DNA from 3 places in the Streptomyces sp. NPDC003023 genome. Region 3 is predicted to be linked to each of the others. Evidence: riboswitches for the same ligand, from Rfam matches in the RefSeq annotation. Region 3 holds a riboswitch; each other region holds the start of a gene.

What was found. A riboswitch is a leader RNA that binds a small molecule or an ion and turns the genes downstream of it on or off. The one in region 3 is predicted to bind cobalamin.
Region 1: it holds a riboswitch for cobalamin, as region 3 does, so the genes downstream of both, ACFYV1_RS24720 (energy-coupling factor ABC transporter permease) here and ACFYV1_RS11465 (cobalamin biosynthesis protein) in region 3, are expected to answer to the same signal.
Region 2: it holds a riboswitch for cobalamin, as region 3 does, so the genes downstream of both, ACFYV1_RS27025 (ribonucleoside-diphosphate reductase subunit alpha) here and ACFYV1_RS11465 (cobalamin biosynthesis protein) in region 3, are expected to answer to the same signal.

What each region holds. Positions count from the first base shown of each region.
Region 1 is NZ_JBIAPL010000008.1:21,492-24,755, reverse strand. Features, by position in the region: gene cbiQ (cobalt ECF transporter T component CbiQ) at 1-275, opposite strand, end outside; gene ACFYV1_RS24725 (energy-coupling factor ABC transporter substrate-binding protein) at 282-797, opposite strand; gene ACFYV1_RS24720 (energy-coupling factor ABC transporter permease) at 794-1,483, opposite strand; cobalamin riboswitch at 1,513-1,711, opposite strand; gene ACFYV1_RS24715 (PTS-dependent dihydroxyacetone kinase phosphotransferase subunit DhaM) at 1,809-2,219, opposite strand; gene dhaL (dihydroxyacetone kinase subunit DhaL) at 2,216-2,866, opposite strand; gene dhaK (dihydroxyacetone kinase subunit DhaK) at 2,948-3,264, opposite strand, start outside.
Region 2 is NZ_JBIAPL010000009.1:249,435-252,698, reverse strand. Features, by position in the region: gene ACFYV1_RS27025 (ribonucleoside-diphosphate reductase subunit alpha) at 1-1,784, opposite strand, end outside; cobalamin riboswitch at 1,920-2,054, opposite strand; gene ACFYV1_RS27020 (GNAT family N-acetyltransferase) at 2,098-2,604, opposite strand; gene mctP (monocarboxylate uptake permease MctP) at 2,688-3,264, opposite strand, start outside.
Region 3 is NZ_JBIAPL010000002.1:717,386-720,649, forward strand. Features, by position in the region: gene ACFYV1_RS11460 (cobyric acid synthase) at 1-235, opposite strand, end outside; gene ACFYV1_RS11465 (cobalamin biosynthesis protein) at 232-1,185, opposite strand; cobalamin riboswitch at 1,276-1,413, opposite strand; gene ACFYV1_RS11470 (hypothetical protein) at 1,545-1,766, opposite strand; gene ACFYV1_RS11475 (anion permease) at 1,779-3,011, opposite strand; gene ACFYV1_RS11480 (class II aldolase/adducin family protein) at 3,222-3,264, shown strand, end outside.

The DNA of each region.
Region 1 (3,264 bases), on a different contig from region 3:
ACCGGCCCGTCCGGGCCACCGACCGCGAACAGCAGCGGTACGGCACCGGTGACACAGAAACCCAGCGGTACGCGGAACGCCCGCCACAGCCGGCGCGGAGCCACACCGGCGGGGCCGAGCAGCACCGTGAGCGTCGCCGCTGCGACCAGGACTGCGCCCGGCCAGGGCGGAAGGCAGACGGCCGCCAAGGTCAGGCCGAACCCGAGGGCGGCTTTTTCGCACGGATGGCGGCGGCGCCAGCGACTGCTGTGCGCCGCCACGTCGATGGGCAGCATCGGCGGCTACGGCGCCCGGGTACCGGCGTCGGCGCCGGTACCGGAAGAGGGGTACGCCGCGTCCTCCGGGTCGGAGCCGGTGTCTGCCGCGGTGGAAGTGCCTGCCGGGTCGGAGCCGGTGTCTGCCGCGGCGGAAGTGCCTGCCGGGCCGGCGTCGGCGTCTGCCGCGTCGGAGCTCGCGCCCGCCGGCGCCGCGGCCTTTTCGGCGAAAGCGGCGGCGGCCCGCTCCTCACCCTGCCGCCGGCCCCTGCGCAGCCCGAAGTAGTACGCGAGCACGCCCGCGCCCAGTGCCGCCTGCAGCGAGAAGAGCGCCGACTCGATCTCCCCGGACGGCGGTTCGTACAGGGGGGTGAACCACGGCTCGTAGTCCGGCTCCAGCTCGGTGATCGCCGCCTCGGCCTCCCCGTCGGCCCCCGTGAAAGGCTCCTGCTTGTGGTCCCCGAGCCCGAGAGCGAGCGGCAGTACGGCCAGGGCCGCCACGGCCAGCAGCAGCAGCGTGTTGATCCTCGCGTTACGGCTCATCGGACCGCCGCCTCCTTCTTCGTCCCCGTCACCAGCACACCCAGCCTGGTCAGTTCGCCCTTGCTGGACCGGCTGAGCAGTCGCATCACCAGCACGGTGAGCAGACCCTCGCTGACCGCCAGCGGCAGCTGCGTGACGGCGAAGATGCCGCCGAACTTCGCGAGCGCGCCGGAAACGCCGCTGCCGGGGTCCGGGAACGCCAGGGCCAGCTGCACGCTGGTGACGCAGTACGTGGACAGGTCGGCGAAGAACGCGCCGAAGAACACGCTCACCATCAGCGGCACCCCGAACCCGCGAAGCAGCCGGTAGATCCCGTACCCCGCCCAGGGCCCGACGACCGCCATGGAGAAGGCGTTGGCACCGAGCGTGGTCAGTCCGCCGTGCGCGAGCAGCAGCGCCTGGAAGAGCAGTGTGATGGTGCCGAGCACCGCCATCACCGGCGGCCTGAACAGGATCGCTCCGAGGCCCGTACCCGTCGGGTGGGAGCAGCTGCCCGTCACCGACGGAATCTTCAGCGCGGACAGGACGAACGTGAACGCGCCCGACGCACCGAGCAGCAGAGTCGATTCGGGATTGGCCCTGACCTCGCGTGTCAGGGCGCGCACGCCGTGGACGACGAACGGGGCGGACGCGACGCCCCAGGCGGCGGCGTGCAGCGGGGGCAGATACCCCTCGGCTATATGCATGATGTGGGAGACCCTCTCCAGCACCTCGTGGATGGACAACGCACCCTGGCCGGTCTCCTGGCTGACGGGTCATGCCGCCCGGACTCCGCCTTCCCGGGCACCACGCGCAGGCGCGAGGTGTCCCAGTGGCTCCCCGTGAGGGGGTGGAGCCGGACTTCCCGATCACAGTGGCGAGGGCCGCACCGGTACCGCACCGGTTTCCCGAACACCAAGGCCCCGTGACAGTAGTGCGCCGACCAGCGACATCACAAGCCGCGCACGGGTGCACCGGCCCGCTGCCGGGTGAGCCGTTCGCCACACCCCCGGCCGCGGGCCGCCCCTCGCGTCACTGCTTGCGGTAGTCGTACGCCTCCGAGGCCGCGGCCTCGACCGCGTCCAGATCGCCGCCCGCGGAGGCCGTCACCAAGGCCGCCACGGCGCCCTCCACGAAAGGCGCGTCCACCAGCCGGGTCCCTTCGGGCAGTTCGTCGCCCTCGGCGAGCAGCGCCTTGACCGTCAGCACGGCACTGCCCAGGTCCACGAGGACCGCGACCCCCGCGCCGCCGTCGACCTGCTCCGCCGCCGCGGTGATCAGGTCCGCGCTGGTGCCGAGACCGCCGTCCGGTGTGCCGCCGGCCGGGGCCACCGGCGCCGTCGCACCGCCCCCAAAGAGCCCCTTGGCGAGCTCGGCCACCGAGGCGGCGACCTCCTTGCTGTGCGAGACCAGCACGATGCCCACCTGCTTGCCGCTGCTCACGCCGACCCCTCTGCCGTCGCCGACTCCTCTGCCGTCTCCGACGTCTCCGACGTCTCGGCGAGGGCGGCCACCAGAAGGGCCGACGACGTGGCGCCGGGGTCCTGATGACCGATGCTGCGTTCCCCGAGATAGCTGGCCCTGCCCTTGCGTGCCTGCATCGGCACGGTGGCCAGGGCCCCCTGCTCCGCCGCCTCGCGGGCCGCGGCGAACGACCGCGTACTGTCGCCCAGCGCCGCCACCGCCGGCTCGAGTGCGTCCAGCATGGTCTTGTCACCCGCCTTCGCACCCCCCAACTGCGCCAGCGCCGCCACGCCCGCCCGCAACGCCTCGGCGAGCTGCGTCGGCGTCACCTCCGGGTCCTCGCCGAGGGCCTTGCCGGTGCGCCGGAGCAGCGTCCCGTACAAAGGACCCGACGCGCCGCCGACCGTCGACACCAGCTGCCGTCCCGCCAGCATCAGGACGGCACCGGGCGTCGTCGGCGGCTCCTTCTCCAGAGCGGCGCGGACGGCAGCGAAGCCACGTCGGAGGTTGCTGCCGTGGTCCGCGTCACCGATCGCCGAGTCCAGCTCGGTCAGTCGGTCCGCCTCCCGGTCCACCGCGGCGGCGACCGCTGCCAGCCAGCGGCGGAAGAAATCGGCGTCGAGCACAAGAACTCCCTGGGTGAGTCGATCCGTCCGAGCGAAAGTGAAAGCGATGGGCAGCGGAAGCGGTACGCGGCGTGGTGCCCGTCACCGGCCCCACCGCAGAGCGGGCGTCTGCACAGGCGCGTCCCACAGCCGCAGCAGTTCCTCGTCGACCTGGCACAGCGTCACAGAGGCGCCGGCCATGTCGAGCGAGGTCACGTAGTTGCCGACAAGGGTCCTGGCCACGGCCACGTCCCGCTCGGCCAGCACCCGCTGGACCTCGGCGTTGAACCCGTACAGCTCCAGCAGCGGCGTCGCGCCCATGCCGTTGACGAGCGCCAGCACCGGGCCGGAGGGCCGCAGATCCTCCAGCACGGCATCGACGGCGAAGTCCGCGATCTCGCGTGACGTCATCATCGGCC
Region 2 (3,264 bases), on a different contig from region 3:
TCGGCGACACGGGCACGCAGGGCGTCCCAGCGCTCCGGCCAGTTCAGGTCCGTGTCGTAGTGGTCGGGGTGCAGCACGCCCCGTGCCGCGCGGGTCTCGGACCAGGCGGGCAGCGGGCCTTCGCGTTCGGCCAGGTCGCAGGAGGCCTCGTAGGCGGCCAGCATGATCCGTTCGGCGATCCGCGTCGACAGGGCTTTCGCCTCGGCGGAGTCGAAGGGGAGCCGCAGCTTGAAGAAGACGTCCTGCAGGCCCATCACGCCGAGGCCCACCGGCCGCCACCGGGCGTTGGACCGGCCGGCCTGCTCGGTCGGGTAGAAGTTGATGTCGACGACGCGGTCGAGGAACGTGACGGCCGTGCGGACGGTCGCGTCCAGCCGCTCCCAGTCGATCCTGTCGCCGGCTGCCTCGTCGACGAACGAGCCCAGGTTGACGGAGCCGAGGTTGCACACCGCGGTCTCGCCGTCATCCGTGACCTCGAGGATCTCGGTGCACAGGTTCGACGAGTGGACGACCCGGCCCGGCTCCGCCGTCTGGTTGGCGGTGCGGTTGGAGGCGTCCTTGAAGGTCATCCAGCCGTTTCCGGTCTGGGCGAGCGTGCGCATCATCCGGCCGTAGAGGTCCCTGGCCGGGACGGACCTGAGGGCCAGCCCGGCGGCCTCGGCACGGCGGTAGGCCGTGTCGAACTCCTCGCCCCACAGGTCGACCAGTTCCGGGACGTCGGCCGGCGAGAACAGCGACCAGTCGGCGTCGGCCTCGACGCGGCGCATGAACTCGTCGGGGATCCAGTGCGCCAGATTCAGGTTGTGCGTACGCCGGGCGTCCTCACCGGTGTTGTCGCGCAGCTCCAGGAACTCCTCGACGTCCGCGTGCCACGTCTCCAGGTAGATCGCGGCGGCGCCCTTGCGCCGGCCGCCCTGGTTCACCGCCGCCACGGAGGCGTCGAGGGTCTTCAGGAACGGCACGATGCCGTTGGAGTGCCCGTTCGTGCCGCGGATCAGCGAACCGCGGGAGCGGATGCGGGAGTACGAGAGTCCGATGCCACCGGCGTGCTTGGACAGACGTGCGACCTGGTGATAGCGGTCGTAGATCGAGTCGAGCTCGTCGAGCGGCGAGTCCAGCAGGTAGCAGGACGACATCTGCGGGTGGCGGGTGCCGGAGTTGAACAGCGTGGGGGAGGAGGGCAGATAGTCGAGCCGGCTCATCAGCCCGTACAGCGCGGCGACCTCGTCCAGGGCGCGTACCGAGTCGTCCGCGGCGAGGCCGCAGGCGACGCGCAGCATGAAGTGCTGCGGGGTCTCGATCACCTGGCGGGTGATCGGGTGGCGCAACAGATAGCGGCTGTAGAGCGTGCGCAGCCCGAAATAGCCGAAGCGGTCGTCCGCCGCCCGGTCGATCAGCGCGTCGAGGCGCCGCGCGTGCAGTGCGACGAAGGCCGCCGTGCGGTCGGCGATCAGGCCCTCGTGGTGGCCGACCGCGACGGAGGCAGAGAAGGCCGTCGCGCCCTGCCCGGCGGCCTCGTCGGCGATGTGACGGGTCAGCAGGCGTGCGGCGAGCCGCGAGTAGGAGGGGTCCTCCGAGATCAGGCCTGCCGCGGCGTCGGTGGCGAGGGAGCGAAGCTCGGCGGCGTCGGAGCCGGCGTGCCGGCCGCGCAGCGCCGCGGCGGCGACCCTGCCGGGGTCGGTGTGGGGCAGATCGGCGGTGAGGTCCGTGAGGGTCCGCAGCAGTGCGGTCCCGGGCCCGTTGTTCTCCGTCGCTGCGACCGGATCGGCCGGCGCGATGCTCATATGACGCTCTCCCTCGCTCGGTTCCGGGCGGGCGGAGGGAGGTGAGGGCCGTACGACGTGCTCCAGGGCAGCACGTCGTGCACGGCGTCCACCGGCCCAACCGCGAGGCCCGGACGTCTGGGCATCCGGGTCGGTCGAACCGGATGCACCGTCGGCAGGTCGTCGGACTTGAAACGGGTACGGCGAAGCGCACCGGATCACACCGTTGCGGGACAGTTCCGGATTTGCACCGGATTCCCCTGCGGCGACAGCGAGATGAGCATACATGTGGGGGCGGTTGGCTACGCCACCCCCCACATGTTGTGTCGCGTGGCTATCGGAGCTCGAGCGCGTAGGTCAGCAGCAAGGACAGCTCGGGGAACGGCGACCAGTCCCGCTCCGGCGTGCGCACGAAGCCCAGCCGTTCGTACAAGCGGTGCGCGGCGTGCATTTCGGGGTCGGTCGACAGCACGAGCCGTACGCACCCGGGAACGGCACGCGCCCGGTCGGTGCACAGGCGCACCAGCTGCTCCCCGACACCCCGGCCGCGTGCCTGTGGCGCGACGGCGAGCATCCTGAACTCGGCCTCGCCGGGGCCCGCGATGTCCGCCCACCGTCCGCTCCCGGCGACGAACGTGACGCCGCCGAGGAGGGCTCCGGCGGTGTCGACGGCGACGTACACCTCCGCGCCCTCCGCGCGTCCCGCGACATCGCGCAGAACCGGCAGATAGGGGTCCTCGGCACCAAAGGCGAGCAGCCCGCCGTCGAGGTACGTGCGGGCGGTCAACTCGCCGAGCGCCGTGTGCTCCTCCGGTTCGATTCTTCTGATCACTGTGTCCATGCCCGGCAGTGTGCATCAACGCACGGCAAAGGGCCGTCGCATTTCCTCCCGGAGATGCGACGGCCCCTGCCTCTGCGCGAAGGTCAGTGACCGCCCGGCGCACCCGCCGTGGCCGGCGGGAGCTCGACCTTGACGCCGGGGTCGCCCGCGTCCGCGGTGTAGTCGGACGGGCTGGTCTCGTCGATGCCGTCGGGGGCCTTGGCCGCCCGCAGGACGAACGTGAGGACCACGGTGACGACGACGTTCAGTACGAACGCGGTGAGACCGATGTAGCCGATCTCGCCGATGCCCGGGATCTCCGCGGACGAGCCGCCGAAGTGCTTCTGCGTCGGGCTGGCGACGCCGTACGCGGCGGCGGTGCCGTAGACCATGCCGACCGCCCAGCCGCCGAGGAGTGCCCAGCGGTGGAACCAGCGGGTGAACAGTCCGCCCACCAGGGCCGGGAAGGTCTGAAGGATCCAGATCCCGCCGAGCAGCTGGAAGTTGATCGCGACGGTCTTGTCCATGGTGAGGACGAAGACCAGGGCGCCGACCTTGACCAGCAGCGAGACCAGCTTGGAGACCTTGGTCTCCTGCGCCGGGGTCGCGTCGGGCTTCAGGAAGTCCTTGTAGATGTTGCGGGTGAACAGGTTCGCCGCGGCGATCGACATGATGGCGGCC
Region 3 (3,264 bases):
GCAGCACGGGGTTCATCAGCGCCGACGGCTCCACGCGCGCGGCCTGCGCCTGCATGGCCTGCGCCCGCCCGATCTCCGCGCCCTCGCGCGTCACGAACGAATTGAGGGACATGTTCTGCCCCTTGAACGGCGCGACCTTCACCCCCTGCCGCACCAGCCACCGGCAGATCCCGGCAGTGACGACGCTCTTGCCCGCGTCGGACGTGGTCCCCGCGACCAGCAGTCCACCGCTCATGCCCGTCTCCGTCCCATCGCTGCTCCCACGGCGAGCCGGGCGCCCGCACAGACCGCCAGGGTCACGAGCCCGACCCGGCGCGACAGTTGTACCGCCCGCCCGATGTCCCCGAACTCCACTGCCCGTCCCCGCTCGTTGAGCACGGGCCGGTGCTCGACGCGCCCGCCGTACGAGAGGGTCCCGCCGAGTCGTACGCCGAGCGCGCCCGCGAAGGACGCCTCGACGGGGCCCGCGTTGGGGCTGGGGTGCCTGCCCGCGTCGGCCCGCCAGGCGCGCACCGCGCCGCGCGGGTCCGGTCCGCAGACGGCCGCCAGCGCGGCGGTCAGCCGCGCACCGGGCCATCCCGCGACGTCGTCCAGCCTCGCCGAGGCCCAGCCGTAGCGTCGGTGGCGGGGCGACTTGTGGCCGACCATCGCGTCCAGGGTGTTCACCGCGCGAAAGCCCACCAGCCCCGGCACGCCCGCGACCGCGCCCCACACGAGGGCGCCGACGACCGCGTCGGAGGTGTTCTCGGCGACGGACTCCACGACGGCGCGCGCGATCTGCCGCTCGTCCAGGGACTGCGGATCGCGCCCGCACAGATGCGGCAGGCGCTTCCGTGCCGCGTCGACGTCCCCGGCGGCCAGCGCCTCGCCGATGGCCGTGGCCTCGCGACCGAGCGTCGTGCCTCCGACGACGGCCCAGGTGGCGGCGGCGGTCAGCGCGACCGAGGCGAGGGGGGAGCGGCGAGCGGCACGGGCGGCCAGGGCCGCCGCGGCGACGGCGCCGCCCGCGCACACCGCTGTGTGCAGGGCGCCCCGGCCGCGGTCGTCACGCCACAGGACACGCTCGACGGCGCCTGCCGCCCGCCCGAACACGGCGACCGGATGTCCCCGGCGGGGATCGCCCAGGAGTCGGTCGCCGGCGAGGCCGGCCGCGGCGCCGTACACGAAGATTCGGTCGGCACGCATCGGATCAGTGATCCGGGACGTGGTGTCCGAAGGACAGGGCTGTACCGCGGCCAGGCATGGCAGGAGTCCTCACTCAGGGTCCGCGCCCTGGTTCGACGTGACGGCGGCGAGAGTTCCTGGCTCCCCGGGTGGCTCTTGCTCCCGGGTGACAGTGGCGGGACCGCGCCGGATTCGCACCGGACTTCCTCTTCTGCCGCCGTTGATGGCCCCGGCAGTCCACCACGCCCGCGAACGCCCGTCAACTCGCCCTTGACCTGCGGTGCGACAGTGTGCCGAGCCCCACACCGACGGACATGCGAAGGGCCGGGTCCGGCACACCCGTGGGTGTCCCGGCCCGGCCCTTCACGAGGTTCGAAACGTCAGACGACGATCAGATAGATCCCGTACGACACGGCTGCCGCACAGAGCGCGAAGCAGGCGTAGGCGCCGGTGCGGGCCGCGATGCCGGAACCTCCGGCGCGTGCGGCCGCTTCCTGCTTGGTCAGGCCCACGACGCCCAGGGTGAAGAGGCCCACCAGGGCGACGGTGGCGACGAGGCTCACGCCGAACACGGAGCCGAGAGCTACCCAGTCGATTTTCATGCTGCTGCTTCCTTACACCGTGGCCGGACGGGCCGGCTCGGGCTCGGCCGGGGCCGGGACAGTGGTCTTGATGTCGCCGGCGGGCGGCGGGGTCACGGCCGCGATGGCGGTCGTGACGACACCCGCGGGCTCCCCGGCCGGGGCATCGGCGTCATTGACGTTGGTGTGGTCGATGACCTGACGGCGCGAGATGAACCAGATCGCGACGCACGAGGCGACGAGGAAGACGGCGACGGCCGCGACACCCCAGTCACCCTGCTTGGTGACGAACTCGGAGCCCGCCGCGACGAGACCGGCGGCCGGCAGGGTCAGACCCCAGGCCACGAACATCCGGGTGGCGGTGGACCAGCGGACCACACCGCCCTTGCGACCGAGTCCCGCGCCCATGACGGCGCCGGAGCAGGAGTGCGTGGTCGACAGGGAGAAGCCGAGGTTCGAGGAGGCGAGGATCACGCTGGCCGCGCTGGTCTGGGCGGCGAAGCCCTGCTGCGGCTGGAGGTCGGTGAGGCCCTTGCCCATGGTGCGGATGATCCGCCAGCCGCCGAGGTAGGTGCCGAGCGCGATCGCGACACCGGCCGAGACGATGACCCACATCGGAGGGTTGGATCCGGGGGCGAGCACATTGCCGGCCACCAGGGCCAGCGTGATGATGCCCATGGTCTTCTGGGCGTCGTTGGTGCCGTGTGCCAGGGAGACGAGGCCCGCGGAGGCGATCTGCCCGGCGCGGTAACCCTTCGCGGTGGCCTTCTCGTCGGCGTTCTTGCCGATCTTGTACGTCAGCCGGGCCGCCAGCATGGCGGCGAGGCCCGCCACGACCGGCGCGGCGACGGCCGGGATCAGAACCTTGGTGACGACGACGCCGCCGTTGACCCCGCCGAAGCCGACCGAGGCGACCGTGGCGCCGATCAGACCGCCCATGAGGGCGTGCGAGGAGCTGGACGGCAGGCCCACCAGCCAGGTGAGGAGGTTCCACAGGATGGCGCCGACGAGCGCCGCGAAGATGACTTCAGGGGTGATGCCTGATTCGTCGACCAGTCCACTGGAGATCGTCTTGGCGACCTCCACGGAGAGGAACGCGCCGACGAGGTTCAGAACGGCGGACATGGCCACCGCGGTCTTGGGCTTCAGGGCGCCGGTCGAGATGGTCGTCGCCATCGCGTTGGCGGTGTCGTGGAAACCGTTCGTGAAATCGAACACGAGAGCTGTCACGATCACGATCGCGAGCAGCAGTGTGATGTGTTCCATTTACCCAGGCAATCGTTTGACGTCATTGACGCGAGGACCGTAGGCAACCTGGATGAACGGAAGGTGAACTGGGTCGGGCGCTGTGGTGACTCCAAGTGGAGTCGGCGGATTCCGCTTGTCCGGTTCGAGCCCTCCGCGGCGCTCCCCGCAGCCACTCGAACACCCTCCGTATCGCTGTGGCCCCGGCCCTCGCCTGACAGGATCGCGGGCATGACTGCGGACATGACCGGCGAGACGACCGGCGACATCGCAC